DNA from 4 places in the Clostridioides sp. LIBA-6822 genome. Region 4 is predicted to be linked to each of the others. Evidence: riboswitches for the same ligand, from Rfam matches in the RefSeq annotation. Region 4 holds a riboswitch; each other region holds the start of a gene.
What was found. Region 4 has a riboswitch for S-adenosylmethionine ahead of metK (methionine adenosyltransferase). Riboswitches for the same ligand answer to the same signal wherever they lie in the genome.

Region 1: linked by a shared signal. The riboswitch ahead of ACTG48_RS08785 (MetQ/NlpA family ABC transporter substrate-binding protein) and the one ahead of metK (methionine adenosyltransferase) in region 4 are both predicted to bind S-adenosylmethionine.
Region 2: linked by a shared signal. The riboswitch ahead of ACTG48_RS07905 (methionine ABC transporter ATP-binding protein) and the one ahead of metK (methionine adenosyltransferase) in region 4 are both predicted to bind S-adenosylmethionine.
Region 3: linked by a shared signal. The riboswitch ahead of ACTG48_RS09765 (O-acetylhomoserine aminocarboxypropyltransferase/cysteine synthase family protein) and the one ahead of metK (methionine adenosyltransferase) in region 4 are both predicted to bind S-adenosylmethionine.

What each region holds. Positions count from the first base shown of each region.
Region 1 is NZ_CP196995.1:1,831,500-1,839,443, reverse strand. It holds gene ACTG48_RS08795 (Na+/H+ antiporter NhaC family protein) at 1-597, opposite strand, end outside; lysine riboswitch at 734-910, opposite strand; gene lplA (lipoate--protein ligase) at 1,170-2,156, shown strand; SAM riboswitch class I at 2,247-2,352, shown strand; gene ACTG48_RS08785 (MetQ/NlpA family ABC transporter substrate-binding protein) at 2,464-3,261, shown strand; gene ACTG48_RS08780 (TerD family protein) at 3,364-3,963, shown strand; gene ACTG48_RS08775 (putative bifunctional diguanylate cyclase/phosphodiesterase) at 4,031-5,890, opposite strand; gene ACTG48_RS08770 (siderophore ABC transporter substrate-binding protein) at 6,359-7,327, opposite strand; gene ACTG48_RS08765 (iron ABC transporter ATP-binding protein) at 7,409-7,944, opposite strand, start outside.
Region 2 is NZ_CP196995.1:1,641,526-1,649,469, forward strand. It holds gene ACTG48_RS07880 (NrtA/SsuA/CpmA family ABC transporter substrate-binding protein) at 1-460, shown strand, start outside; gene ACTG48_RS07885 (DUF3793 family protein) at 549-1,145, opposite strand; gene ACTG48_RS07890 (hypothetical protein) at 1,391-1,990, shown strand; partial or broken gene ACTG48_RS07895 (DUF4097 family beta strand repeat-containing protein) at 2,196-2,507, opposite strand; gene ACTG48_RS07900 (hypothetical protein) at 2,627-2,770, shown strand; SAM riboswitch class I at 2,945-3,051, shown strand; gene ACTG48_RS07905 (methionine ABC transporter ATP-binding protein) at 3,169-4,134, shown strand; gene ACTG48_RS07910 (methionine ABC transporter permease) at 4,127-4,783, shown strand; gene ACTG48_RS07915 (MetQ/NlpA family ABC transporter substrate-binding protein) at 4,820-5,611, shown strand; gene ACTG48_RS07920 (sensor histidine kinase) at 5,759-7,944, shown strand, end outside.
Region 3 is NZ_CP196995.1:2,031,908-2,039,851, reverse strand. It holds gene ftsH (ATP-dependent zinc metalloprotease FtsH) at 1-725, opposite strand, end outside; gene ACTG48_RS09780 (MarR family winged helix-turn-helix transcriptional regulator) at 757-1,200, opposite strand; gene ACTG48_RS09775 (TetR/AcrR family transcriptional regulator) at 1,521-2,153, opposite strand; gene ACTG48_RS09770 (homoserine O-succinyltransferase) at 2,324-3,214, opposite strand; gene ACTG48_RS09765 (O-acetylhomoserine aminocarboxypropyltransferase/cysteine synthase family protein) at 3,236-4,501, opposite strand; SAM riboswitch class I at 4,609-4,711, opposite strand; gene ACTG48_RS09760 (cation-translocating P-type ATPase) at 4,765-7,422, opposite strand; gene yaaA (peroxide stress protein YaaA) at 7,549-7,944, opposite strand, start outside.
Region 4 is NZ_CP196995.1:175,943-183,886, forward strand. It holds gene spoIID (stage II sporulation protein D) at 1-43, shown strand, start outside; gene ACTG48_RS01190 (M23 family metallopeptidase) at 109-777, shown strand; gene spoIIID (sporulation transcriptional regulator SpoIIID) at 875-1,135, shown strand; gene mreB (rod shape-determining protein MreB) at 1,331-2,350, shown strand; gene fabZ (3-hydroxyacyl-ACP dehydratase FabZ) at 2,366-2,794, shown strand; gene yyaC (spore protease YyaC) at 2,905-3,414, opposite strand; SAM riboswitch class I at 3,603-3,706, shown strand; gene metK (methionine adenosyltransferase) at 3,843-5,036, shown strand; gene ACTG48_RS01220 (YkvI family membrane protein) at 5,355-6,452, shown strand; gene recD2 (SF1B family DNA helicase RecD2) at 6,713-7,944, shown strand, end outside.

The DNA of each region.
Region 1 (7,944 bases), 1.7 Mb from region 4:
AGCAACTGGTGCTGCTGTAGCATCTATTATAAAGGCTAATTTTTCTCTTGATATTTTCATTTTATCTGCAACAGGTCTCATCATAGGACCTACTATTAATGAATTAGCATAATCATCAAAGAATACTAAAAGACCCAAAAACCATGTTATAAGTTGTGTACCTTTTGCTGATTTCGCTCTTTTGGCAAGTGCTTCAGCTATAGCCTTAGCTCCTCCCATTTTAGCAACAAGATTTATTACTCCTCCAATTGCTAGAACTTGTAGTATTATTCCTGCATTCCATGGGTCTGATAGCGATACCAAAGCTCTGTCCACTAAATCTAAAAATGATTGTATAAGTGTGGCAAACACATTTATACCACTAGCTTTAATTATAAAACTACCAGAAAGAATTCCTATAAGTAAGGAAATTATTACGTTTTTAGTTATAAATGCAAGTATTATAGCAACTAATGGTGGTATTAAAGTTAAAATTCCAAATTTTTCTGCATTAGCTAGTGCAATAGTGTCTATATCTTCCTCCGCAAAAACCATTACTGTTGACATTATGAACATAATTGTCGTCAGAAAAATAATATTAATTTTTTTATTTCTCATATAAATCTCCCTCTCTTTTTAGTTTTGTGAATTGTACAGGGTATTTGATAAAACTAAAAAAGCCTTAAGTGCTAAACACTCAAGGCTTAAAAATTACAATACATCAACAATATTAAAATAAGTATAATATAATTCCTTAAATGATAGCTCACCACAAATAAACCTGTGACAGTTGTACATATTTTCTATGTACCCCCAGCAATATAATCTTAAAGCATCGATTATAAAACTTCGGCAATATCTCCTTTCCTAATAAATCTCTGTGCTTAACTCATTATTAGTACTGATAGATTATTGCGCCTCTACCCTTCTATTCACTTTTATTAAGTATATTTTGAGTATATATTATTTATTTAAACTTTGCAAGGTAGTTTTTAAAAATCCTTTTTATTTTTTACATTAAATTCCATTTTATTATGATTTTGTTTAATGGGCACTTCTATTAATACACGATTATCTTCTTGTTTAAAACTTCTAATTTAAAGGACTTTTCAAGTTATTGTCGAATTATAAAATTAATTGTACTAAGACCAACAAAAAAATTTTATCATTTATATGGAGGAATTACTTTAATGTTATTAATTTACAATGAAAAGACAAACCCTTACTTCAATTTAGCAATGGAAGAGTATCTTCTTAAAAATCTTGACGAAGACTTATTTATTTTATGGAGGAATGAACCTTCTATAATTGTTGGAAAAAATCAAAATACACTTTCTGAAATAAATTTAGAATATATAAAAGAAAATTCTATACCTGTCGTTAGGAGACAATCTGGTGGTGGAGCTGTATTTCACGATTTAGGAAATATAAATTTTACATTCATAGCTTGCAATAATAATAGCTTTAGTGATTTCAGAAGATTCACTCAACCAATAATAGACTTGCTTAAAACATTAGATGTCAACGCTGAATTTTCTGGAAGAAATGACCTTCTTATAGATGGTAAGAAATTTTCTGGAAATGCCCAGTACAACTACAAAAACAAGGTAATGCACCATGGTACGTTGTTATTTTCATCTGAGATAAACGACCTTTCAAAAGCTTTAAAAGTAAAGCCTATAAAATTTGAAGGAAAGGGAATAAAATCTGTAAAATCTCGTGTAACTAATATAAGTGAACATCTAAAATCTAAAATGGATATACTGGAATTTAAAGATGCAATTATGGATTATTTATCTAAAACTAATATTGATAATACTAATTATTGTTTAAGTAAGTATGACATAGAACAAATAGAAAAACTTACTAAATTAAAATATGAAACTTGGGATTGGAACTTTGGTAATTCACCAAAATATACTCTTTCAAATGAGTTAAAATATTCTGGTGGAAATGTTGAGTTTAATCTAAATGTTGATAAAGGCATAATAACAACTATAAAATTTTTTGGAGATTTTTTTGGAAAACGTGATGTTTCATTTGTGGAAGACAAACTTGTTGGCACAAAGCATGAAGAAAATGCTTTAAGAAATGTTTTAAATTCAATTGAAATAAATGATTATTTCTTAGGTGCTGATACTGATATTTTAGTTTCTGGAATCTTAGGTGTTAAATAGAAATACTAAAGATTTTAAAATATTTATAAAATTGTGTTTACATATATAAAAAATCATGATAATATTTATAACATAATTAAAAATTGATACTTCTTATCCAGAGTGGTGAAGGGACTGGCCCTATGAAACCCAGCAACCAGTATATTTTTATATACATTGGTGCTAAATCCTGCAGTATTATACTGAAAGATGAGTCTAAATTAGCTTTTAAAGCCTGAGTTTAAACTCAGGCTTATTTTATTTTGCAGTGTGATAAAAGAGGGTATTTTATTTTTAACTAATCAATCATATTCAGGAGGGAATTTATATGAAATTCAAAAAATTATTAAGTTTATTATTATGTCTAGTTTTCACTTTATCTATAGTTGGATGCTCTAAAGCTAACGATGACAAAAAAATTGTTGTTGGTGCTACTTTAGTACCAGGTGGAGAATTATTAGAAGAATTAAAGCCACTTATCGAAGAAAAAGGTTATACCTTAGAAATTAAGAATTTTGATGATTACATACTTCCAAACGAAGCTTTAAATAATGGAGAAATTGATGCAAATCTATTCCAACATGAACCTTATCTAAAAGAGGCTGTCAAAGCTAAAGGATATAAAATAATGGCTGGAAAAAAACTATATGTATGCCCAGCAATACTTTACTCTTACAAGATAAAATCTATTGATGAATTTAAGAAAGGAGATACAATTGCAATAAGCAACAATCCATCTTCTTGTTCTAAAGACCTTAGATATCTTGAAAGTATTGGGCTTTTAACTTTACCTAAAGATGATGGACTAGTTAGTCCTAAAGATATAATCGAAAATCCAAAAGGCATACAATTTAAAGAATTGGATATTGCTCAGATTCCATCTTCTCTTCCAGACGTAACTGCTGCATTTATAGATACTACATACGCAGTACCTGCTGGTCTTGATGCTAAGAAAAATGGACTTTATACAGCTCCTATAAATGATGAGTATGCAAATCTTTTGGCATTTAGAACTGAAGATAAAGATAGTGAAAAAATTAAAGTTCTACAAGATGTTCTTACATCAGATAAAGCAAGAAGTATAATTGAAGAGAAATACAAAGGAATTGTAATTCCTGTTTTCTAGTATATTTAGTATAATTTTAATATTATTATTCTAATCTTGTTGAATATTGACTTGTTAAGTGCTACCATTTAAGTAAATCTATGTTTATGGAGGAAGATTACTATGGCTATAGAATTAAAAAAGGGACAAAAAATAAACCTTACAAAAAAAGAAAATAGTGATTTAGGTGAAATCTTAGTTAATTTAAATTGGAATCAAAAAATACAAAAAAAAGGTTTTTTTGGCTCTCTAAAAAGCAGTAATATAGATTTAGATTTAGGTTGCCTGTTTGAAATGAAAAATGGTGTAAAAGGTGCTGTACAAGCATTAGGTAATTCTTTTGGTAGTTTAGAGAATCCCCCTTTTGCTCAATTAGATGGAGATGACAGAACAGGTAGCAATACACAAGGAGAAAATATAAGAATAAATGGTAATAAAATAAAAGAAATAAAGAGAATACTTATTTATGCTTTTATCTATGAAGGTGTAGCTAATTGGTCTGAGGCTGATGGAATTGTAACAATCAAACAAAAACAAGATTCAGATTTAGTTGTTAAACTTGATGAACATAAAAATGGCTATAACATGTGTTCAATAGCATTGATAGAAAATGTAAATGATGAGACATTCAGTGTTGAAAAAGTCATTAAATACTTTAAAGGCCATAAAGAAATGGACAATGAGTTTCATTGGGGCTTAAAATGGGTTGCAGGAAGAAAATAAGTACATATTATCAAGAGACTATGAGTAAATTCACTCACAGTCTCTTTTTTTTATAATTATTTACTTTCTAACTATTATGAATAAATTCTTTATCCAATATTTCTTCAAATTCTAACATGGGCATTGGTCTATAAAATACAAATCCCTGTACTAAATCACATCCAACATCTTTTAGAAATTCAACTTGTTCCTTACATTCAATACCTTCTGCAACTGTTGTAATATTCAATTCTTTTAGCATATGTATAATATTTTTTATTACTGTTTTTTCTTTATCTTTGTCTAAGCTAGCATTAAAAAACATAGAATCAAGTTTTAAAACATCAAATGGTAAATCTTTTAAGACACCCAAAGATGAATACCCTTTTCCAAAATCATCTAAAGAGCAAGTAAATCCATTTTTATGTAAGTCATGTATAATTTCCAAAAAGTGTTCTTGATTCTCAAAAGCAACACTCTCAGTAAATTCAATTTCTATAGTGTTTTGAGGTATATTATATTTCTTTTTTATCTCTGAATAAGTTTCCACAAATTTGGCATTATAAAACTGTATTCTAGAAACATTAACTGATATTTGAACAAATGGTTTATTTTCATCTAATCTCTTTCTAATCCATCTACAAACTTCTTCAAAAACATACTTGTCTACCAAACCAATAAAAAAATCCTTTTCCAGTATTGGAATAAATATTGCAGGAGATATGATACCTTTATCTGGAGTCAACCAACGTACTAAAGCTTCTGCACAATCTATCTTTTGATTATGTAAATTAACTTTGGGTTGAAAATAAACTATAAATTCTTTATTTTCAATGGCTTCATGTATTCTACTTTTGATTGTATTTTCTTCAATCATTTTTTTACGAATATTTTCATTGTAAAAAGCATAATTAGTACCTGGTTTATTTTTAACAGTTTTTTGTGCAAAGTTTGCTCTATTTATTAAATCATCTATGTTTAGTTTTTCAATTACATCTTCAATACAACAAATTCCACTGACAATCGTAATGTTATATTTGTTTTTAATTTCGTTCGTAATATTAATCAGTTTCTCATCTACAACTCGTTGTCGTATCACTAAGTCTGCCTTATCCACATAGCACCTTAAAGCAATAAATCTATCTGCAATTTCCCTTGCAAATATCTCATATTTTCCAATATCATTCATCATAAGATTAGCATATCGTTTTAATATCATATCACCATAATCATATCCAAATATGTCATTAATGTATTTAAAATTTTCAAAATCAATATAGAATACAGCAAATTTCTTGTCTTTATACTTATAAATATTTTGATTTGCATCTAGCTTAAACTTTTCTATAGTATTTGCTCCTGTGAGCTCATCTTTATACGCAATGTTTTTTAAATCTACATTTAATTTTTCCAAACTAATCAATTTTCTATTGTATTGTATAATCAATATAATCCATGCTAACATACCTATAATAGATATAATGATTATTAAAGTCATTAGATAATCACTTTTCTCTTTAGAAAAATTTTCTATTTCAAACACTGTATTATTTGCAAGATAAAAAAAGTCTTCACTTGTGTCTAATAAATGATTGTTTTCTTCATTCATTCTTACTTTTTCTATTTCACTATTTAAATCTTTCCACTTTTTTTCTAGTAAAAATAAATAATCGTTATATGTTTTGCAATCGGTAACTACCAAACCGTACTTTCCATCCCCTGTAATTAATTCATGTAAAATTCCATCTATATAGTCGATTAACTCATCATTTGGTTGATTGTCCATCTCTAATTTGCTTAAACGTTGACTCGCTCCACGGACGATACCAACATAATTAATTAGTTTTCCATAGTCCGCAATATTACGAATCAATTTAATCGAAATGGAGCTTATAGAAATTAATAAAATAAATAAGACTAAGATAGTTACCCTCAAAACTCTCTTCATAAAATACCCCTATCCTCTATGTAGTTTTTCATGTATTAGATATTCTTTATAATCAACTCAACAAAGTTGTGTATAATCATTTTTTCAAATAAGAAGCATGAAATTCCAATAAAAATTTCTATACAATTAAGATATAGAAATGCTTATTTTACATAGTTTATTTTTAGTATTATATCTATTTACAAAAACGTTTTTATAGAAATCACTCTTTTTTTAGATACAGTTTATATTACTTTTAGTTATAAAACTCTGCTTAAAATTATATAATTGCGACAACCTATATATCTATATAATTCAATTATATTTAAAAATTATTCTTTTTGTCTAGTATAACTTTGTATTTTATTATATTTTGAATATATTTATATTATTATAATTCACATTATTATTTAAACTATAAAAAATCAGCCACTTTAAGTGGCTGATTAAATAGCAATAAATAAAACATGTTCATCGTAAATAATAGACTTATTTATTAACTGCTTGTGACGCATCATCTATCATTTTATTTAAAGAAGTTAGACCTCCATCATTTACATACCATGTTGGCGAATCTAAATATATTATGTTATCATTTTTATATGCATCCATAGATTTTATTACATCATTGTTTAAAACAGCTTTTGCTGTTGAGCCTGCTTTTACATCACTACCTGTAGCTATTCCTCTATCTATAACAAACATAACTTGTGGATTTTGTTTTGCTATATACTCAAAAGTAATGTTTTGACCATGACTTGATTCTTTTATATTTTTATCTTTATTTTCAAATCCAAAACTCTTGTATAATACACTAAATCTTGATTCTTCACCAAATACACTTAAATTACCTTCATTCACCATTAGCGTTAAAGCATTTAAGTTTTTTTCTGTTACTTTTTTATTTAGAGCCTCTATCTTTTTTTCAATTTTACTAAATTCTTGATTAGCTTTTTCTTCTACTCCAAATATTTTTCCTATTTTATCTATATTATTTTTAACAGAATCCAAATACTTCTTATCATCTTTACTTGTACTTATTGTTGGTGCTATTTTTGATAATTGCTCATAAAAATCTTCTTGTCTTCCATTTATTATAATTAAATCTGGATTTGCTGACTTTATACCTTCTAAATCTGGCTCTTTCAACCCTCCTAAATCTGCATACTTTTCATCCTTATATTTTTCTAAAGATGTTGGTAAGCTTGACTTTGGAAGCCCTACTAAATTCTCCCCTACACCTAATGCATCCATTGTATCTAGAGCTGAATAATCAAATACTACCACTTTCTTAGGGTTTAACTTTACATCTGTTTCTCCCAAGCTATGAGTTATCTTTATAGTATCATTTGAATTTTCTAATGTCTTAGGCTCATTTTTTTTACCTCCACCTAATGCAAATACTGTCACTAATCCTACTATGGCTACTGCGGCTACTATCGCTACTTTTTTATTCATGATGATATCTCCCTCTTTCTTGTTAATCTCTATTTTAATTTGAATTTATTATAAGGTTTATTTATTTTTATATATCATAATTTAGAAATAAATACAGATTCGATTTCCATTTATATGTTTAATATTAAAGCTCATTTCGTAAATATCTTCTAAAACTTTTTCATTGACTATCTCGTCTGTACGACCTACTTTCTCAATTTTTCCATTTTTTAATGCAACTATATTATCTGAATAACATGATGCAAAGTTTATATCGTGCATTACTAACACTATAGTCTTATCTAGGTCATCACAAAGACCTCTAAGCACTTTCATCATTTGAACTGAATGATTCATATCTAAATTATTAAGTGGTTCATCAAGCAATATGTACTCTGTATCTTGAGCTATTACCATTGCTATATAAGCTCTTTGTCTTTGTCCTCCACTCAATTCATCTAGATACTTATGTTGTATATCAGTCAATTTCATATATTCTATCGCTTCATCAATATACTTTTCATCCTCTTTAGTTAGGTTTCCTTCACTGTATGGAAACCTTCCAAATCCAACCAGTTCCCTTATTGTGAGTCTTAAAGTTATATTATTAGATTGTTTAAGAATAGCTATTTTTTTGG
Region 2 (7,944 bases), 1.5 Mb from region 4:
TGTTGAATATGTAAATATGGATATTCCTGGTGCTGCTTCTGCATTAGAAAGTAAAAGTGCTGATGTAGCTATGCTTGCAGGTCCAACTGCATTAAAAACAATAAATTCAGGTGCTAAGATGATTGTAAATGGAGAAGGATTAGTTAGTGGAATAATAGTTACTGCTGTAAGTGATGATTTTGCTGAAAAATATCCTGAACTAGTAAAAAGATTTATGAAAGTTCATGAAGATACTTTAAAATATATGGATGAAAATAAGGACAAAGTAATGGATGTTGTATCTAAAGAAGTTGGATTATCTTTAGATGAAACAAAAGAAATGTATTCTTGGTATAATTTTAGTTCTAAAATAACAGATAAAGATATAAAAGAGTTAGAAGATACACAAGAATTCTTAATGTCTAATGGAATGCAAGAAAAGAAAATAAATATTAAAGATATGTTGTACAATCAAAATTAGAATATTGAAGTAAAAAATACACCCTTATTTATTATGGAAACAGCATAGTAAAAGGGTGTATTTTTTATTGTCATATATAAAAATACAATTAAAAACAACTTACTATTTTATCTACACTTATGTAGTCTAGTAATTTTCTCATTTTCTTACGATGAAGTAAAAATTTAGAATACGTGTATTCTGATTGTTTTGTATCTCCATAAACTTTCCAATATTTAATCATAGAAACCTCATAATTACTATATCCCATAAAGCCAATTACATCTTTAAGAGGATATCCTAAAAAAATTCCTATTTCATCAGGGAAAGTATCACCATTAAGTTTATTTACTAAATGCTCCAAATAGGCATTGACATTCGTATTTTGTTTATATCCTAGAAATTTTAAAAAATTTACTGTTTTTTTACATTTTAATCTTTCTGATAATGCATTTTTGTTTACAAATAAGATTTTTAATCCTTTTTTCTTTTTATCAATAACTATAAAATCTATTTTTTTACATTTGTATAGATATTTGTAAATGTCACTAATCTTTTCCTCTCTATTTACATCAGTAAATGAAATATTTATTATTTCAGCAGGTTTAGAACCTAAAAAAACTGGACCTAAAACTTCTAAAAGCCATTTTATATATGATGATTCAATTTTATTTTTACAACAAAATTGTGAATTACAACAAGACATAAAAGATAACCTCCTTCAAATGAAAATTAATATCAATTAATTAAATTATACTATGAATGATAATCAATATCAACAATAAAATTATATTTTTTTCATTTAATTGCTTATTTATTATAATTTCCAAAAAAATAAATTATAACTTGTTTAATTTTAGTAAATAAAAAATAAAAATATAGAAATACTAAATTAAGAAAGAAATATATTAAATTTTTTTGTAATACAAAACATCTAGGAGGATAATAAAAATGAAATTAAAAAGAACTTTATTTGTAGGACTAGCGTTAGTATTAGCTATAGGAATGACTGCATGTACTAAAAAAACAGAAGAACCAAGTGAGAATGCAGGAAAAAATCCCAATGAATCAGTAAATAACAATGAAGGTTATATGAATTATTATTCAACAAGTTATAACGATTATATAGCAGGTTTAAATAGATACTCTATTTATGATACTCCAGAAAGCATAAACAATCAGTTTAAGGATAAAGAATATCCAGGAAATGAAAAATACTTAAATGATGTAAAGGCTGCGTACAAAGATAGTAGAGATAAAATACAATCATTTGTAACATCTCTTAAAAAAGATGGTAAAACAGAAGATACAGAATTAAAGAAAATGAATGATGAATTAATAACTGAAGGTGAAAGATTAGTAAAAGATATAGATGAAAGAATAAAAAAATTAGACAATGTATCTGATGAAGATATGAAAAAAGGTCAAAATGACTTTATGAAACTAGTTCATGGAACAGAAGATGTTGGAAATGATATAGGTAGTGGTTTTAGAAAAATGATAAAAGATATGAATGATAGACTAGGAATAACAGGAAATAATAAAAAATAATATAACAAATACCTAATTAGAAAATGAAAAAGTTTTAAAACATATAGAAGCCCTGAAGATATTATCTTTCTTGGGCTTCGCATTTTTTTATATCAAAATCCAATACAATAATTAAGTCGAATATCTTAATTCCTCAATAATATTAGCAAATTGGTACGATATCTAAGAAGACATTGATATTTTTCATCATAAAATATAATCACTATCATTTTGTAACCTTAATATTTCCAATATTGCTTTCAACATTAATTTCTATATTAGGATGCCTACCAATTCTACATTTTACTGTCTTTTTCTCAATAATAATATATTTTTGAAAATTGATTAGAATTAAGCTATTTTTTGTTTTTGCTACAAATTCGAACTCTAAATTTTTAGGAAGTATAATATTAATGTTGTCATTTTTATTAAAGAATGAAAGATTATTAGCTATTTTAGTATATTGGATATTTAAATTCCCATAATTATTGGCTTTATAATTTCCTGAATCAACAGCAGATTTTATATCCACATTCCCACTAGTGGAAGTGTAACATTTCTATATAGTTTGTCACAAGTGACATTGCCACTGAACGTTTAAAAGAATTTTTACTGGCAAGAGGGTTAAAAGTTTTGTCTAATCGTGGTTATATAGATATGCATATACCAAAATATACTCTGAATTGGGTAGCTGAGTATTTGTTGTTTTTTGCAAATAATACTACAATAATAGAATCTGCGCAACTTAAATCTTTAATAAAGTCTAAGGTGTTAGAGTCATGTAATCATCATTGTCTTTAAGTCATTTGAAAATACAGGGGTTTGTAAGCTATAAAATCAATAAAAAATAGATATTTATTTTTCACTAAAAGTAATAAAAAATAAGAAATTTAAATAAATTCATTGACAAATATTATTAATGAATATATCATATATAACATAGCAACAAATGATAATCAAATTAAATTAAATAACGTCTTATCAAGAGTGGTGGAGGGACTGGCCCTTTGAAACCCGGCAACCAGTATATTTTATATACATTGGTGCTAAATCCTGCAACTAATATAGTTGATAGATGAGTATAAATAGCTTTCTAAGCCTGAGTTTATACTCAGGCTTTTATTTTGTTAGATACAAATTAAAAGACATAAGCTAGGATAAACATAAAAACTGAGCAGAATATATGGGGAGGAAATTTTATGATTAGCATAAAAAATGTTAATAAGTATTATGGAAAGATTCAAGTGCTTAAAGATGTAAATATTGAAATAGAATCTGGAGAAATTTTTGGAATAATAGGTCATAGTGGTGCAGGTAAATCAACACTACTTAGATGCATAAATGGACTGGAAGAATATCAAGAAGGTAATGTACTTGTTTCTGATAAGGAAGTAAAGTCATTAAATGAAAAGCAGATGAGAGATTTAAGAAAAGAGTTAGGTATGATTTTTCAACACTTTTCATTACTTGAGAGAAGAACTGTATTTGATAATGTAGCATTGCCATTAGAATGTTTTGGATATACAAAATCAGAAATCAAGAAAAGAGTTTTAGAGTTATTAGAAGTAGTTGGAATATCTGAAAAGAAAAATGATAAACCTAGAAATCTAAGTGGTGGTCAAAAACAGAGAGTTGCAATTGCTAGAGCTTTGGCACTAAATCCACAAGTACTTCTTTGTGACGAAGCAACTTCAGCATTAGACCCAAATACTACAAAATCAATTCTTTCATTACTTGAAGATATAAATAAAAAACTAGGAATAACAATAATAGTTGTAACTCATCAAATGGAAGTTATAAAACAGATTTGTGGAAGAGTAGCAATAATGGAAAATGGAGAAGTTTTAGAGGTGGGAGATACAGAAGAAATTTTCTTAAGAAATACTAAAGGACTTAGAAAATTAATCGGTGAAGAAAGTATAATCTTACCAAAGGGAACAAATATAAAGATACTATTCCCTAAAGATATTTCTAATGAAGCTATTATTACAACTATGGCAAGAGAACTAAATATAGATGTTTCTATAATATTCGGTAAATTAGAGCAATTCAAAGAAGATATTTTAGGCTCACTTATCATAAATGTTTCAGATAAAAGTGGAGAACAAGTAAAACAATATCTAACTAGTAAGGGCATAAGATGGGAGGAAATGATAAATGAATAGTTTAATCGACTTTTTGACAACACTATTTCCAAATGCATTGTTACAAACTTTGTATATGGTTATAGTACCAACTATAGTGGCAACAATATTAGGATTTATACTAGCAATCATATTAGTGGTTACAAAACCAGATGGATTAAAACCAAATAGCACAATAAATAGTGCTTTAGGGTTTATAGTAAATATATTTAGAAGTTTCCCATTCATGATACTTATAGTTGCAATGATTCCAATAACTAGATTAATCGTTGGAACAAGTATAGGAGAAACTGCTGCAATAGTGCCTATAACTATTGGTGCAGCACCATTTATCGCTAGAATTATAGAAAGTTCACTAAATGAAGTTGATAAAGGATTGATAGAAGCTGCAAGATCTTTTGGAGCTACAAAGAGACAAATAGTATTTAAAGTTATGATAAAGGAAGCCATGCCTTCAATAGTATCTGGAATTACATTATCAATAATATCTATACTTGGATATACAGCTATGGCAGGTGCAGTAGGAGCTGGAGGATTAGGTAATATAGCACTTATTTATGGATATCAAAGATTTGATACAGCAGTAATGGTGTATACAGTAATAGCACTTGTAATATTAGTTCAGATAATACAAGGTATAGGAAATCTAGCTTACAAGAAACTAAAATAACTTAATCATAAACATTTTAAAGAGGGGGAGTAAAAAATGAAATTAAAAAAATTATTATCAGTAGCATTGGTATCAGCAATAGCAATATCAGCAGTAGGTTGTTCAAACAAAGAGGATAAGAAAATACTAGTAGGAGCTTCATCAAATCCACATGCAAAGATATTGGAAGTTGCAAAGCCTTTATTAAAAGAAAAAGGATATGATTTAGAAGTAAAAATATTTGATGACTATGTACTTCCAAATACAGCTTTAGATGAAGGTTCTTTGGATGCTAACTTCTTTCAACATATTCCATTTTTAGAAGAAACTGTGAAGGAGAAAGAATATAAACTTACGTATACATCTAAAGTTCACATAGAGCCAATGGGATTCTATTCAGAAAAAGTTAAGTCATTAGATGAAATAAAAGATGGAGCAGTTATAGCTGTGCCAAATGATGCAACTAATGGAGCTAGAGCACTTAAATTATTAGCAAAAAGTAAATTAATAGAAGTAAAAGATGGAGAGCTTATAACTAAAAAAGACATAACTAAAAATCCTAAAAATATACAAATAAAAGAAATGAATGCAGAACAATTACCAACAGTATTAAAAGATGTTGATGGAGCAGTTATAAATTCCAATTATGCTTTAACAGCTAACTTAAATCCTACTAAAGATGCTATAGTAATAGAATCAAGCGATTCTCCATATGTAAATATAATAGCTTGTAGAGAAAATAATAAAGATAGTGATAAGATAAAAGCTTTATCAGAGGCTATGAACAGTAAAGAAGTTAAGAAATTTATACAAGATGAATATAAAGGAAGTATAGTGCCAGCTTTCTAAATTGAATATGCAAAATCTATAAAATGAGTAAAATTAAAAATATTTACTCATTTTTTTTTATAACTAGAAAGTGACAAATTTTTTGGAAGAATTGTGGTAACATATTTATAGGTAAAACTATATAAAAATGAAGAAGTGGTGGGGAATATGGAATCTAAGGGAACTTTAAGCAAGAATAAGGTCTATATACTGGCTAATGGGGTATTTTTGATTATTGCAATTTTAAATATAAATTTGTATACAGTTTCTATAAATATGTATAGGATAATTTTACTTTGGATATTTGGGTATTCTATAGTTTATATAACTAGTTTCAAAAAAGACGAATTTATAAATATATTAAAAATAGGATGTCTCGTATTAGTTTTTGTAAGTATTTTAGGAGTAGCAGATTTAAAACTTCAAAAATTCCAAATTGTGCTACTCAATCTAAGTATAATTAATATGTCTACTTTTATATATTTAACCATTTCTAAAATAAAAAAATTGAGAATAAGCCCTGTATTAATTTTTTATGGTGCTTTTGTCATAGTAGACTATTTTATAAGAAATATTTTTAGTGATTTTAATTGGAATATGATTATTATATTAGTTAATATTGCTATGTCGTTGTTTAATTTGTTATATTTATTGAATAAATTTGATAGTACAATTGAACACTATAAGTTAATAAAAGATTTATCATATTTTGCTTTTTTTACAACAATTATAGGATTTATAGCAATTTGTTTTAGTACAGTAGATACAGATAGGTTAATAGGAGTAGTGTATTTATTATTATGTAACCATACTTATTATGTATATGTATACAGTTTCAATAATAGAATAGTATATCCATATTACGAGCTTGATTATATAAATAAAAAATTAAGTAGAAAGTCAGAGCAACTAGGGAAGATAAATTTAGCAATAGAAAAAGATATGACTATACAAAGAACATTAAAGAATTATATAGACCAAAGAAAAGAGTTATTGAGACAAGCTCTTGATACAATACCAAATGTGTGGATAGTAACAGATTATGATTTTAATATAAGCTATACAAATAATAAATTTAAAAATGAGTTTTCAAAAGATATGAGTAATTTTTATAAAATATTAACTTTTGTCAAAGAAGATAAAAATGTAGCTAAAAAATTAAAGAAGTTTGACAATGATATAAGTATAATTGACAAGCAGGTAGAATTAAATGATAAAATCTATTTATTGAGTTTAAGTAATAATAAAGAAGAAAGTAACTACTTAATAAGCTTAAATGATATTACAAATGAAATCAAAATGGATGAAGAAATAAGACATATAAATAAAGATTATGAAAATATTATATTAAATATTCCATCTCCTATACTTGTAAGAAGTGCTGAAGGTGGTATAAAGAAGAATAAGATAATAAGCATAAATAAGAAATATGAAAAGAGCTTTAAATGTAATTCAAGTGATTTAGTTGGCATGACATTAGAACAATATTTTGAAACTTTCAATATAGATTTCTTTGATAATAGATCATTTAAGAGATTAAATCTTACACAAGAAAAGAAAGCTGAAATAGTAAGTTATAATGATACAGCAAACTGTATAGTTAATTTTGTAATGTCTGACTCAGAAGGTGAAGACCGTGTTGAAGAAGTTAGAGTTGGAGATTATTGGTCTGATAATAAGCTATTTAAATTGCTTACGTTTAGAGATATAACTAAAGAAATAAATATACTTAGAATAGTAAATGAACAAAAGGTAATATACGAAAAATTACTAGATGCTATACCAGAAGCTATTTTTCTTGAAGATTTAAGTACATCAAGAGTTCTATATACAAATAGAGCTTTTAGAGAACTATTTGGAATTTCTAGTGACGTATTAGGAGTTACAACACAAAAATATAGAAATATATTAGTAAAAAAATACATAAATAATTTAAATATAGGAGAGAGAGAAAAGAGTATTCACATAGTAAACGAAAACAATCATATTAAAGAAGTAAAAATGATATCAAGAACATTGTATTTTGGACAAAAAAGAAGTAGAGTGAGAATTATTAAAGATTTAAGTGTGCAAAGAGAGTCTGAAAGACTTAAGAAGGCATTAATAAAACAAAGACAATATGACCAAATGAAAATGGAGTTTTATGCTAATATATCTCATGAACTTAAGACACCTTTAAATAATATATATAGTTCAGTTCAACTTGTCGAAAATCTTTATAAAAAGGGAAAAATAATTGATTCTCAGGATATACTAAAAGAACATATACAAATAACTAAACAAAATATGTTTAGATTATTAAGATTAATAGATAATATAATAAATATTTCTCAAGTTAAATCAGATATATATAA
Region 3 (7,944 bases), 1.9 Mb from region 4:
GCTCCCATTCCTACAAACATCTCAACAAATTCAGAACCAGATATTGAGAAAAATGGCACATTTGCTTCTCCTGCTACAGCTTTTGCGAGTAGTGTTTTCCCTGTACCTGGAGGCCCTACTAAAAGTGCACCTTTAGGCATTTGTGCTCCTATCTTTTTATATTTTTCTGGATTGTGTAAGAAATCTACTATTTCACTTAAAGCTTCTTTTGCCTCATCTTGACCAGCGACATCGTTAAATCTTTTTCCACTTTGAGCGGATACATACATTTTGGCATTGCTCTTTCCAAATTGCATACTATTGCCACCCATTCGCTTTTGCATTGATTTCATCATTAAATTACCAAATAGCATAAGAATACCTATAGGTATTATCCATGTAAGTAAAATGTTTAAAAGCGGTGAATTTTCCTTAGGAATAACCTTATTAAATTCTACTTTTGCATTCTTTAACCTATCTACTAATTCTGGGTCATCCATTCTACCAGTTATGTATATATTCTTATCCTTACTACTAGATGGGCTTATTGCTATTCTATTATTTTCTATCTCAACAGATTTGACCTTTCCTGTATCCAACATTGTAAGAAACTTTCCATAGTCAATCTCAACCATTTTTTTATCCATTAAACTTGGAAATATTAAAGCATTTAAAAACATTACTACTATTATTATAATCGTATAATAATAGAGACCAGACCTTTTTTGTGGTTTATGTTCATCCATAATTTTATTCTCCTTTAAATTATTTTTTATGTTATTTGCAATCAATGCAAGTTAAAAGCTTATTTAACTTTTCTAAACCTTCTATTATATCTTCCATATCCTGCAATTTTTCACTAGTCATATTTTCAAAATAATCATCAAAAATACTGCTTGAAATACTCTCTTGTATGTCTAATGATTTATTTGTAACCTTTACTTTTACAATTCTTTGGTCTTCCATATCTCTTATGCGATTTAAAAAACCATTTTTTTCAAGTCTCTGACAGATTACTGATACATTACTGTTTGTCATATTTAAATTTTTTCCTAAATCACTTATTTTTTTCTCTCCATGTTCGCATAGTTCTGACAAAATCAAAGCTTGTACTGCTGTAATACCAAGTGGTTGGTAAAATTGGCTTAATAGTGTTGCAAATTTTATATTTATATCTCTAGTCAATTCCAATAACTCTTTCTTAAAACTTATCTCATCCATACAAACTCTCCCTACGAAAATACTTTATTTTACTGACTATTAACCTTAGGTTTAAGTGTGTTTCACAAGCAAATACTTAATACTATAATATTTAATGTATTAAATATTATAGTATTAAGTATTTGTTGTCAATTACAATATTGTAACTTCAATTATTAATCTCTTATCTTATTGATGTTTAATTTGATACAATAAAATTTAATAAAAAATCGATGTATATATTTTACACCGATTTCTCATTTTTTAACCTCATTACAAGCAATTGTTTAAAATATAATATATCTAAAAATCAAAAGATAAATCAATAAATGGTACAAAGTTTAATTTCTTATTATCATATCATGTACAAAATCAAAACTTCCTTTATCTGCACCTAATGTTGTTTCCATAATGTAAATGAAAGCTTCTGTTTTTTGCAGCATTTCATCTTTGTTCCAATTAAACATTGATTCATCAAATATACATTCAGAAGAAGCAATCAAAAACTCTATTGTTTCTTTCGGATATTTTGTATTGAACACTCCTTCTCTTACACCTTGTTCTACTACATCTGCTAAAATTGGTGTGAAGTTTAGGATAGTTTTAACTATTGTCTTTTGATGCATCTCTGCATTGTTGGGTAAATGGAATTGTTCAATTACTTTTTCTTTATTGTTTCCAACACTAGGTCTTTGAGACATTAATATCTGAAAAAATTTTTCAAGTACTGGAATTTCTGGATTTAAAGCAATTTTTTTTGCCATGTTTATATCATTATCTATAATTCTAGTTATAATTGCATCCATTACTTCTTCTTTAGATTTAAAGTAGTAATAAAAAGTTCCCTTTGCAATTCCAATTTCATTTAAAATATCATTTATAGTAGTTTTTGAATATCCTTTAGTGCAAAAAAGCATTTCAGATGTATCTAATATTTCAGCTTTTCGTTCTTCAGGGTCTTTTACTATTCTCATATGTTTTCTCCTTTCATTAGACCGTCAGTCGGTTTAGTATTATTATATAAAACTACTACTATAATGTCAAATTTTTTAAAAATAATAAGGTATAAAGAATCATTAAGATTATCTTTATACCTATAGCTTTCTATATCTTATTTAATTAGTTTTTATATACTATCCTAAATTTATTGTAGTAGATAATTTTTTATCCAATTTCTAAACAATAACTCAGAATGTTTCTTCCATTTGACTGTTGGCTCTTTTGAAGGGTCATTATTAATATAATAGTTTTGAGGTATTGATATTTCATCGCCCCTATCTATATCTCTCTTATATTCCTTATCAAGAGTGTACTTATCGTATTCACCATGTCCCATTACAAATACATCTCTTGAATTTGTAATTATATAAGGACCAGCTTCTTTAGAATGACTTACAATACTTAATTCTTTATTATTTTTTAGAGCTTCAGTATTTATAGTAGTATGTCTTGAATGTGGAGCAAAAAATTCTTTTTCAAATCCATCTACTATTTTACTATTTTTATCTACTTTATGCTTAAATACTCCAAAACATTTTTGACTTAATGGAAGTTTTTTTACATTGTAGTATTTGTAAAGACTTGCTTGAGCCGCCCAACATATATATAATGTAGATTTAGTTTTTCTTTTAGAATAATCCATAATTTCTTCTAGTTCATTCCAATAATCAACTTCTTCAAACTCCATTTGTTCAACTGGAGCTCCTGTTATTATAAAGCCATCAAAGTACTCTTCTTTGGCTTCATCAAATGTTTTATAAAAATCCTTAACATATTCATTACATACTCTTTTACTTTCTCTTGTTGAGATTTTAATAAATTCCACAGATACATTGAATCCTGTTTTGTCTATCCTTCTAAGTAAATCTAATTCTGTATCCATCTTTATAGGCATTAAATTCAATATAGCTATCTTTGTATCTATACTTTTTTCATATTTTAATTCTTTATTAAAATCTTCTTTGTAAATTACATCTATTCCTTCATCCAATAATTTATTAATAACAGGTAATCCTTTTGGTAGTATTAAAGCCATATCTTTTCACTTCTCTTTCTCTTAGAAATTTAAAGCTTGATTTAAATCAGCTATTAAATCCTCTACATTTTCTATTCCAACGGATAATCTTATTAGTGAAGGTAATACTCCAGATGCAATCAATTGTTCTTCTGTTAATTGTCTATGAGTAGTTGAAGCTGGATGTATAACGCATGTTCTTACATCTGAAACATGTGTAACTAAAGATGCTATCTGTAATTTCTCCACAAATTTCTTGGCATTTTCTAGCCCACCTCTTACTCCAAATGATAAAACTCCACTACATCCTTTTGATAGATACTTTTTCGCATTCTCATAATACTTGTTATCTTCAAGTCCTGGATAGTTAATCCAATCTACATTTTCGTGTTTTTCTAAAAATTTGGCTATTTTAAGTGCATTTTCACTATGTCTCTCCATTCTAAGGTGAAGTGTTTCAACATTTAAATTAGTAAGATATGCATTAAATGGACTTAAACAATTTCCATAATCTCTAAGTAGTTGAACTCGTGCCTTAGTTGCATATGCAGCATTTCCAAATTTTTGAGTATAACTTATTCCATGATATGTTGGGTCTGGTTCAACCAACTCTGGAAACTTCCCATTATCCCAGTTAAAGTTTCCTCCATCTACTATAATTCCTCCAACACTTGAAGCATGGCCATCTAAATACTTTGTAGTAGAATGAGTAACTATGTTTGCTCCATATTTTAGAGGATTACAAAGCACTGGTGATGCTAGTGAATTATCGACTATAAATGGAACATTCACTCTCTTAGCTACATTTGCTATTTTTTCAAAATCTATAACTTCAAGAGTTGGATTTGCAAGTGTTTCTGCAAACACAACTTTAGTGTTTTCATTTGCAAGTGCTACTATTTCATCTTCACTTGAGTCTAAGTCAAATGATATCAAATCTATTCCAAATTTTTTAAGACTAGGTCCTAATAAATTGAATGTTCCTCCATATACTTTTGAAGAACAAAGTATACTATCTCCTGATTTACATATATTTAAAACTGCTAACATATTTGCAGATTGACCTGATGACACAGCCACAGAAGATACTCCTCCTTCTAGTAGACTTATCTTTTCTTCAAAAGCTTGAATAGTAGGATTGCTTATTCTTGAATATATATGTCCATCAACTTTTAAGTCAAATAGTTCAGCAAGTTGGTCTATACTACTATATTTAAAAGTTGTACTTTGATATAAAGGTAAAACTCTTGGTTCTCCATTTCCTGGTTTGTAATTTCCTTGCACACATATTGTCTCTTTATTATACATTTTTGTATCCCCCTTAGATTTTAGTAAAAAATTAAACTATTTATCAGATGAGATTTAAAATAAATAAAGCCTGAGTATATAACTCAGGCTCTGTATAAGCTTAATTATACTCATCTCTCAGCTTTCGCCGCAGGATTTAGCACCAATGTATATAAATATACTGGTTGCCGGGTTTCATAGGGCCAGTCCCTCCACCTCTCTGGATAAGATTTATTTAATTTTTCTATGTTTTATATCTTATATATTTTTCCTAATTTTGTCAACTATTTTTTTAAAAATTTTCTTTTAATAAATTTTCCAATCTCTACTTGAACTACAGACATTATGGCTAAACTAATTGTTATAAGCCATTCTGAACCATTTAAAATAGTTAAACTGAATGCATTTCTAAAAACAGGTACAAATAGTATTACTGCTATTAGTAACGCAGAAGTTAAAAATGAAATTAAAAGAAATGGATTCTTACCATTATTTTTGTTAAACATGGAATCTGTATTTGAACGTTGGCTAAAAGCTCTTAACATTTGTGAAAATGCTAATACACAAAATGCCATTGTTTGACCTACAGCATGGTTTTCTATATTAAGACCAATTTTATATGCTAAAATAGTCATTATTGCCACAAATATACCTTGAGTAACTACTCTTTGTATAAGGTTCTTTTCAAACAAGGTCGTTGATTTTACTGGTTGATGCTTCATTATATTTCTACTTGGTGGGTCAACTCCAAGCGCAAGGGCTGGAAGTGTAGCAGTTGCAAGGTTTACCCACAAAATATGAACTGCTAGAAGTGGAGTATCCCAATTTAATAATATTGCAACAAACAATGTAAGTATCTCTGCTATATTACCAACAAGTAAGAATTGTATAACTTTCTGTATATTTCTATATACACGTCTACCTTCTTTTATTGCATAAGCAATCGTTGTAAAGCTATCATCCATTAAAATCATATCAGAAGAATCTTTTGCAACGTCTGTACCACTTATACCCATAGCTATACCAATATCAGCAGATTTTAAGGCAGGAGAATCGTTTACTCCATCTCCAGTCATTGCTGGTACTTCTCCAATTCTTTTTAGAGATTGTATAATTCTAAGTTTATCAAATGGGGACACACGTGCAAATACTGTAGCTTTTTTAACAGCTTCATCTAGTTCATCATCACTTAAATTATCAAGTTCATCACCAGATATAACAGTATTTCCTTCATTCCATATTCCTAATTCATGAGCTATTGTTGTGGCAGTAACTTTATGGTCACCTGTTATCATTATGGTTCTTATACCTGCTTCTTTACAAGTATTTACTGCATCAATTACCTCAGTTCTTGGAGGGTCAATCATACCAACCATACCTATAAATGTCAAATCATATTCTATGTTTTCATTATCTTCTTTTGGTATAGATGAAATCTCACGCTTCGCAAAACCAAGTACACGCAATGCATCTTTAGACATAGTAAGACATAATTCGTGTATATTCTTTTTATCCACTTCGGTAATATTTCTTTCGCCTTTTGATGTTAATATTTTAGTACATAAGTCAAGAATTTCATCTACTGCACCTTTAGTATAAGCAGTAATCTTTCCATCTATATTATGAACAGTTGTCATACATTTTCTATCAGAATCAAAAGGCTGTTCAAATACACGTGGATATTCTTCTTCAAGAGCTTCTTGATCTATTCCAAATTTGTTGGCCATAAAAATTAATGCACCCTCTGTTGGGTCACCTAATATTTCATCTGTTTTATCTGGATTAATACACGCATCATTACAAAGTGCACCAGCATAAACAATTTCTTTATATACTAGTGGATGTTTTTCAGATGCAGTGTCTATTGATGTAACTTTTCCAGACTCAAAATCTCCATTTACAGCAATATGTGTAACAGTCATCTTATTTAAAGTTAATGTACCAGTTTTATCGCAACATATTACTGTAGCTCCTCCTAATGTTTCAACAGCAGGTAATTTTCTAATTAAAGCATTTCTTTTAGCCATACGTTGTACGCCTAAAGCCATTACAATAGTAGCTGTTGCAGGTAATCCCTCTGGAATAATTGATATGGCAAGGGAAATTGCAATCATAAACATTGGCAAGAGAGGTCTCTGATAAAATGCACCTATTGCAAATATAACAACGCATACAATAATACCTATGACACTTAATGTCTTTCCAACAGTATTAAGTTTACGTTTTATAGGAGTATCAAAATCATCTTGTGAATCTAAAAGATGTGCTATGTTACCCACTTCTGTATCCATACCAGTTGCAACTACAACACCTACACCTCTACCATATGTGACGATTGAGGATGTATAAGCCATATTGCTACGGTCTCCTAATACACATTCTTCAGATAAGATTGTATCTGAATCTTTTTCTGATGGAACAGATTCTCCTGTTAATGAAGCTTCTTGAATTTTTAAACTCGATGTTTCTATCAAACGAAGGTCTGCTGGGACCATCGCTCCATCCTCTAAAAAAACAATGTCTCCTACTACAAGATTACTTGCTGGAATAACACTTTCTTCACCCTCACGCATAACACGAGCTATAGGTGAATTCATATTTTTTAATGCTTCTAACGATGACTCTGCCTTTTTTTCTTGAACAATTCCAATAACTGCATTTACTGTTACAATTATTAGTATTACAAAAGCTTCTGTAAATTCTCCAAATATCAAGGATAATATGGCTGCTCCTATTAGTATTAAAACCATAGCATCTGTAATTTGACTCCAAAGCATTTGTAAAGTTGTTCTAGGTGGTTTTTTTCTCAGTTCATTTAAACCATTCTCTTTAATCCGTTTTTCCGCCTCGGTATCGGTGAGCCCCTCCTCTGATGAATCTAGACTTTCTAAAATTTCATGAGTTGCTCTTGAATGCCAAGGCATCTGTTTGTGATTTTCCATTTTGGAAGATCACTCCTTTCTTTTTTTGATTTAAGAATAATTATATTTTAAAATCAAGTTCAATTCAATACACAATAAGTATATTTTACCTAAATTTAACAATACTTTTTAATGCTTAATAAAAATCTACTCTTTTACAAATATGTACTCACCATTATCAGATAAATTTTCTTGATACTTATATCCTCCTAAATTAAATTTTTTGAGTTCTTCAGTATCTCTTACTCTGTTTTTTACAATATACTTTACCATCATCCCTCTAGCTTTCTTTGCTTGTGTAGATTCAACTTTTAATTTACCATTTTTACTTACTTTAAAAGTACATGTAATGCATGTATCACTATCTTTAATAAATTTTTCTATGGATTTACTGTATTCATTTGATGTCAAATTAACGATAGCCCTTTTTTCTTTGATTAATTGTTCATATATGCTATTTCCCCAATATTCATACAAATTCTTAAATTCACGTACCTGTAATTTTGTCTGCATTTCTAATCTATACTCATATATACTGTCATA
Region 4 (7,944 bases):
ATCACATTACTACACAGATACAAAAATAAAAGATATATACTAATAATTGTATAAAATACCAAAAACACGTCAATAATCCAAATGTAGAAATATATTTGGAGGTGCAAAATGAAGAAAAAGCTGTTAGAAAAAGATGGTTTTTATTTATCTTTATTTGTATGTGTTTGTTTATTAGCAGTAGGTGGAGTTTGGTTTACAAATAATAATGTAGATAAATTAGCTTCTAATAAAGGCATGATGGAAAATGCTAATAAAGATAGTGAAGAGGAAATACATTTAATTGAAAAAGACAAGAAAGATGCTATTCCTACTGCAACAGATTCAAAACAAAACTTAGAAAAAGCTAAGTCAAAAGAAGAAAATAAGTCAAGTACAACAAAATTAAACTACATTGGAGATAAGATAATAAGAGGATATTCAGAAAAAGAACCTAGTTACTCTAAAACACTAGATGTCTGGGAAACTCATAAAGGTGTAGATGTTAGTTGTACTAAGGGTAAAGAAATAAAATCTCTATTAAACGGAATGGTAGTAGATGTATTTGATGATGAAGAATATGGAAAATCAGTAAAAATAAAAAGTGACAATAATATTGTAGTTGTATATTCAAACTTAGATGAAAATGTTAGTGTTAAAAAAGAACAGAAGGTAACAGAAGGACAATCTCTAGGTACTGTAGGAAGCACTTCTCAAGTAGAGAGTGAAGAGGGCATACATGTACACTTAGAGGCATATAACGGAGAGAAATCTATAGACCCAATGAGTCTAATTAAGTAAAAGTATAACAAGTTTAATCATATTTGGTTAAGCTTGTTATATTTTTTGGTGTTTTTACATATATATCATTAAAGCTATTATGTGAGGGGGGTAATCTTTGAGATCTCATATAGAGGAAAGGGCCATAGTGGTAGCAAAATATATACTTGAAAAAAACACTACAGTAAGACAAACCGCCAAGACATTTGGAGTAAGTAAAAGTACAATTCACAAGGATGTTACAGAAAGATTGAAGGAAATAAATCCATCCCTTGCCAAAGAAGTTAAAAGTGTGCTAGACAAGAATAAATCAGAGAGACATATTAGAGGGGGATTAGCAACTAAATTAAAGTATGAGAAGGAACATAAAAAAATGTAGGTTAAAAACCTACTTTTTTTATTGAATTAGATTATTGTAATAAATATATTAAATAATTATAAATAGCAGAATAATAATACTCTTAAAACATTTATTTTCTCTTGATTAAAGCGAGATTTTTGTATATGCTTTATTATAGGAGTATTAAAATAGACTTATAATATAATCTAATATATAAATGAAGGAGTTGAAAAAATGGCTGGAGCTGATATAGGCATAGATTTAGGTACTGCAAATGTACTTGTTTATGTTAGTGGTAAGGGAATCGTTTTAGAAGAACCATCTGTTGTAGCAATAGATAATAGGACAGATTCTGTTTTAGCTGTGGGAGAAGAAGCTAAAAAAATGATAGGAAGAACACCAAGTAATATAGTTGCTATAAGACCTTTAAGAGATGGTGTAATTTCTGATTATGATGTAACTGAAAAGATGTTAAAATCTTTTATAGATAAGATAGTTGATAAAAAAGGATTTGGAAGATTCTTCATGCCAAGGATTATGGTATGTGTACCAACGGGTGTCACAGAAGTAGAAAAAAGAGCAGTAGAGGATGCTACTAGACAAGCCGGAGCTAGAGAAGTATATATCATAGAAGAACCAATAGCAGCAGCCATAGGGGCTGGAGTAGACATATCACAGCCTAATGGGAATATGATTATAGATATTGGTGGTGGGACTGTAGACATAGCCGTAATATCTCTAGGAGGAGCTGTTGTAAGTGAATCTATAAAAGTTGGTGGGGATAGATTTGATGATTCTATAGTTAAGTATATGAAAAAACAACACAACCTTCTTATAGGAGAAAGAACAGCAGAGAAAATCAAATTTGAAATTGGTTCTGCATTTAAGAGAGAAGAAGAAAAATATATGAAGATAACAGGAAGAAACTTAATTACAGGACTTCCTAGTTCTATAACTATAAATTCAACAGAAATGCTAGAAGCTCTTAGAGAATGTGTTGAGCAAATAGTAGTTGCCACTCATGCTGTTTTAGAAAAAACACCTCCTGAGTTAGCAGCAGACATAGGAGATGTTGGTATAATAATGACTGGCGGAGGTTCATTATTATATGGATTAGATAAAATAATAGAACAGAGAACAGGGATAACTGTTACAATAGCAGAGGAGCCATTGTCTTGTGTTGCAAAAGGTACAGGAATAGCTTTGGGTTCAATAGACTTACTTGAAACAGGTGGGTCTTTTAGAAGAAAATAATTAGGAGAGTTTATAATGCTAAATATAGATGAAATAAAAAAATTAATACCACATAGATATCCATTTTTATTGGTGGACAAGATTACAGAACTAGAAGTTGGAAAAAGAGCTGTTGGTATAAAAAATGTAACAGTTAACGAGCCATTTTTTCAAGGTCACTTTCCAGAATATCCATTAATGCCAGGAGTTTTGATAGTAGAGGCTTTGGCACAAGTGTGTGGAGTTGCAATGATGTCTGTAGAGGAAAATAAAGGAAAATTAGGTGTATTTGCAGGTATAGATAAAGTTAGAATTAAGAGAGAAGTAAGACCAGGAGATACATTAACTATGGAAGTTGAAATGACAACTCTTAGAAGAAATATAGCTAAGGCAGATGCTAAAGCATATGTTGGTGAAGAGCTTGTCTGTAAAGGTGAATTAATGTTTGCTTTGGTTGAAAAGTAAAAACTAACAACATAAGAGTAAAAAGGTAGATAATTTGGAGTATTTAATCAGATACTCTAAAATATCTACCTTTTTATATAAAGAATTTTATCGGTTACTTCACATTGGACTTAGGTGGATACTAATAAAGCTAAAGCTATTGTTTCAGCTAAGTCCAATATAAAGCTAAGACGTATATTATTAAATGAAAGTCTATTGTTTTCATCAATTTTATCTACAATTCCCACTATAGAATAATTTCCTATTTGAGGTAGTTTTTTGCCAACACCTTTTCCGGGCAGGATAGGTCCTTCTCTAATTTGTATATTACCTATGTTACTCTGCGACCCCAAGCAAGCATCTATAGCCAAGAAGTTACCTTGCATATGTGTATTTTTTATAGTATCTAAAGACTCATATATGTTTAAGGCGTGAATAGGGTTATCTAGTGTACCGTAAACGGGGTATTTAAATTTACTGTTCTTAAGTATTGTTCCAACTAAAGGGCCTAAAGTATCACCTATAGCCCTGTCTGTTCCTATGCAAACAACAATCGTATTTTCATTAATTATAGTTTTTAGAACTGAACTTAGCATCTGTATAACATCATCATCGCTGTAATTTACTTTAGCTAAATACAATAGGAACACCCCCTTCAAAAAAATATATGAATAAAAAACAGTAAAAAGACCTAACTTTAAATTTCAGATAGAGATAATATTTTATTTGTCTTACAAAAAAAGGTATGGGAAAAATATGACTAAAAATCTTGACAAAATTTTAAAAAAATAGTAAGCTAGTAAAGTAAAACAAAACTTAAATCTTGATTACCTTATCAAGAGCGGCTGAGGGATAGGCCCTGTGAAGCCCAGCAACCACCCAAATGGGAAAAGGTGCTAATTCCTACAAGACAAAAGTCTTGAAAGATGAGGTCAGTTAATTAGTATACAATTACGATTATTAACCTCTTCTTATAAAGGAGAGGTTTTTTATTTTGAGTAAAATTTCTAAAATTAAAAATAAGGTAAAACCTATAATAAAAATTAAGAATGTATAAGGGGGAATAAAAATGGCAAGACATTTATTTACGTCAGAATCAGTTACAGAAGGACATCCTGATAAGATATGTGACCAAATATCAGATTCAATATTAGATGCATTATTAGAAAAAGACCCACAATCTAGAGTAGCTTGTGAAACTACAGTTACAACTGGATTAGTTTTAGTAGCAGGAGAAATAAGTACATCTGCTTATGTAGATATTCCTAAACTGGTAAGAGAAACAGTAAGAGAGATTGGATATACAAGAGCAAAATATGGATTTGACTGTGATACTTGTGCAGTTATAACTTCTATAGATGAGCAATCTGGAGATATAGCTATGGGAGTTGATGAAGGTCTAGAAAGCAAGACTGGAGAAGAGATAGAAGAAGAAATAGAAAAAGTTGGAGCTGGAGACCAAGGTATAATGTTTGGATTTGCATGCAATGAGACTCCAGAATTAATGCCACTTCCAATATCTTTGGCTCATAAATTATCAAGAAGACTTACAGAAGTTAGAAAGACAGGTTTAGTTGATTATTTAAGACCAGATGGAAAAACTCAAGTTACTGTTGAATATGAAGGAAATAAAGCTGTAAGAGTACATACAGTTCTTATATCAGCTCAACATTGTGAAACAGTATCAAATGATAAAATAAGAGAAGATATAATTAATCATGTTATTAAAGAGGTTATACCAGCTGAATTACTTGATGAAGAAACTAAAATTTATATAAATCCAACAGGAAGATTTGTTATAGGAGGACCTCAAGGAGATACAGGTCTTACAGGAAGAAAAATAATAATAGATACTTATGGTGGATATTCTAGACATGGTGGAGGAGCTTTCTCAGGAAAAGACCCTACAAAAGTTGATAGATCTGCTGCTTATGCAGCTAGATATGTTGCGAAAAATATTGTTGCAGCTGGCCTTGCAGATAAATGTGAGATAGAACTTGCATATGCTATAGGTATAGCTAGACCACTGTCTATATTTATAGATACTTTTGGGACAGGTAAAGTTTCAGAAGAAAAACTTGTTGAATTAGTAAATAAACACTTTGATTTAAGACCAGGAGCTATAATAAGAGACTTAGATTTAAGAAAGCCACTTTACAAAAAAGTTGCTGCTTATGGTCACTTTGGTAGAACTGATATAGATTTACCTTGGGAAAAAATTGACAAAGTTGAGCAATTAAGAAAAGATGCTCTAGGTGAATAATTTTTAACTAAGAGACTGTTAGAATGTAATTTTAAGATTACTTTCTAACAGTTTTTTTATTGTAGATTAAATATTTTTAATAAATGTAAATTTCTCATCATATAATAAACAAACAGTATTTAATTAGATTAGTGTATTTTGTTTTATAATATTATGGCAAATTGATACATATTATAGGATATATGTTAAAAACTGGTTAAGAATGTGTTAACTACTGTTAAATTATTAAAAATATATTGAAATATCACAATAATACGTCTAATATAATCTTAATAAACTTACACTTAAAAAATTATTTTAATTAGGGGGGAGTAATGTATGTCAGGCAAGATAAATGTTAAAACTGTTATAAGTTTTGCTGGAGCTTATGTGGCTACTGTAATAGGCTCTGGATTTGCAACTGGTCAAGAAATACTGCAATTTTTTACGTTTTATGGATATGCTGGTATTATAGGTGGAATAATATCTATGGTATTATTTTCATGGTTTGGAGCAGAAGTTATAGATAAAGGAAGAGAATTGAAGCTTAAGGAGCCAATAAAGATTTATCAAGTATACTGTGGAAAATATCTTGGCACATTCTTTGAATGGTTTGGACCACTATTTTTATTTGGAACATTAGTAATAATGATTGCAGGAGCAGGAGCTACATTATCAGAGTACTATGGATTAAATCCATATGTAGGTAGGATTGGTATGGCAATCGTTTCCCTAATAACTGTTTCTTTAGGTTTGACAAGGCTTTCTAAAATACTAGGTAATATAGGTCCTATAATAATAATATTTACACTTTTAGTAGGAGCTATTAGTTTGTGTAGTAATATTGATGCTTTACCAAATGCTGGAGCTATGGTTGATAGTCTAAACATTAAAACTGCTACATCAAGTGGGTATTTCTCAGGTGTGCTTTATACTTGTTATAATGTAATAATAGTAATAACATTCTTGACAGGAATGGGTTCTTCTGCAGTAAATAAGAAAGATGCTGTGTGGGGTGGTATAATAGGTGGAGTAGCTCTTATGGCAGCAGCTATAATGATGAATTTAGCATTACTTTCAGACATAGGAAATATATATACAAAAGAGATACCAGCACTTTATTTAGCTGATAAGATATCTCCAATAATAGGTATTTTATTCTCAGTAGTTCTTTTATTAGGAATATACACTACAGCTGTACCACTATTATGGTCAGTAACTAATAGATTTGTAGAGGATGACCATCCTAAATTTAGAATGATAACAATAGTAGTAAGTATACTAGCATGTATAGGAGGTCTATTGCCATTTGATAAGCTAGTAGGAACACTATATCCGTATACAGGTTACATGGGAATTTTGATTTTACTATGTATGCTTTATAGAAGAATTACTAAAACCAGTGGGTATAAGGAAAATAAATCTGAGATAAGTTAATATTAGAATAAATTTATGAAATTTAGTTTGTACTTTACACATGAAGTAATTAAAATAAAATAGTTATTAAAATATGGTACCTGTTTTCTAAGGTGCCATATTTTTTGGATGCACATTTTTTTTGTTTCTGATAAAATGTATAATAGTTGGAAATTAGGTTAAGTATAAAAGTATAAAAACTTTTCTAGAACTATCATAGTCTAACATATAAAATATACTAACTTAAATGGAGCGAGTATTAGTATTTTTAGGAGATAAAAATGGAAAAATTAGAAGGAATGATAAGTGAAATAGTCTTTAAAAATGAGGACAATGGATATACAATAGCTCATCTGGTAAATGAAAAGGATGAAATTGTAATTGTAGGATGTATGCCTACTTTGGCAATTGGAGAGAGTATCGAAGTTGAAGGTAAATGGGTAAACCATAAAATTTATGGTACTCAGTTTGAAGTGAATAGTTTTATGCCAGTGACACCATCATCCTTAGAAGGAATTTATGTTTATTTATCTTCTGGAATGATACATGGTATTGGTGAAAAAATGGCTAAGAGAATAATTGATAAGTTTGGTGTAGATACACTAAATGTGATACAAAATTCACCAGAAAGACTACAAGAAGTAGAAGGTATAGGGAGTAAAAAGGTAAAACAAATAGTAAAAAGTTATGAAGAAGACAGAGAGCTTAGAAACATCATAATAGAACTATCTCCTTTTGGAATAACGCCAAATTACTGTCTAAAAATATATAAGAAATATAAAAGCAGTGCAATAGAAGTCATAAATAAAAATCCATACCAACTTGCTGAAGATATAAGAGGAATAGGATTTAAGGTGGCTGATAGTATAGCCAATAAAATTGGCATAGATAAAAATTCTAAAGATAGAGTTTGTCAGGGAATTTTATACACTTTAAATAAATCTCTAAGCAATGGACATACATATTTACCAGAGCATGTTCTAATACAAGATTCGGAAAAATTATTGGAGCTAAATGGAGAAATAATAAAAGAGTGTATAATGATGTTAGTTTATAACCAAAAAATACATATAGAGAAAGTAAACAATGAAAATCTTATATATCTTATGCCATATTATTTAGCTGAAAATGGAGTATGTAGTCAAATCGTAAAATTATCACAGTATGAATTTGAAGACTTGAAAATAGATATAGATAGTGAAATTAATATTTTAGAAGAAGATAAAAAAATCAAGTTAGCAGAAAAACAAATTTTAGCAGTCAAAGAATCTATTAATAGTGGAGTATTAATTATAACTGGTGGCCCAGGGACTGGTAAGACAACCACTATTAACTCTATCATAGAGATATTTGAGAATAATGGTAAAAGTGTGACCTTAGCAGCTCCGACGGGAAGAGCAGCAAAGAGAATGAGTGAAACTTCTGATAAAGAAGCAAAAACTATACATAGATTATTAGAAATGGGTTTTTCAACAGATGATGATTTAACTTTTTTTAAAGATGAAGAAGACCC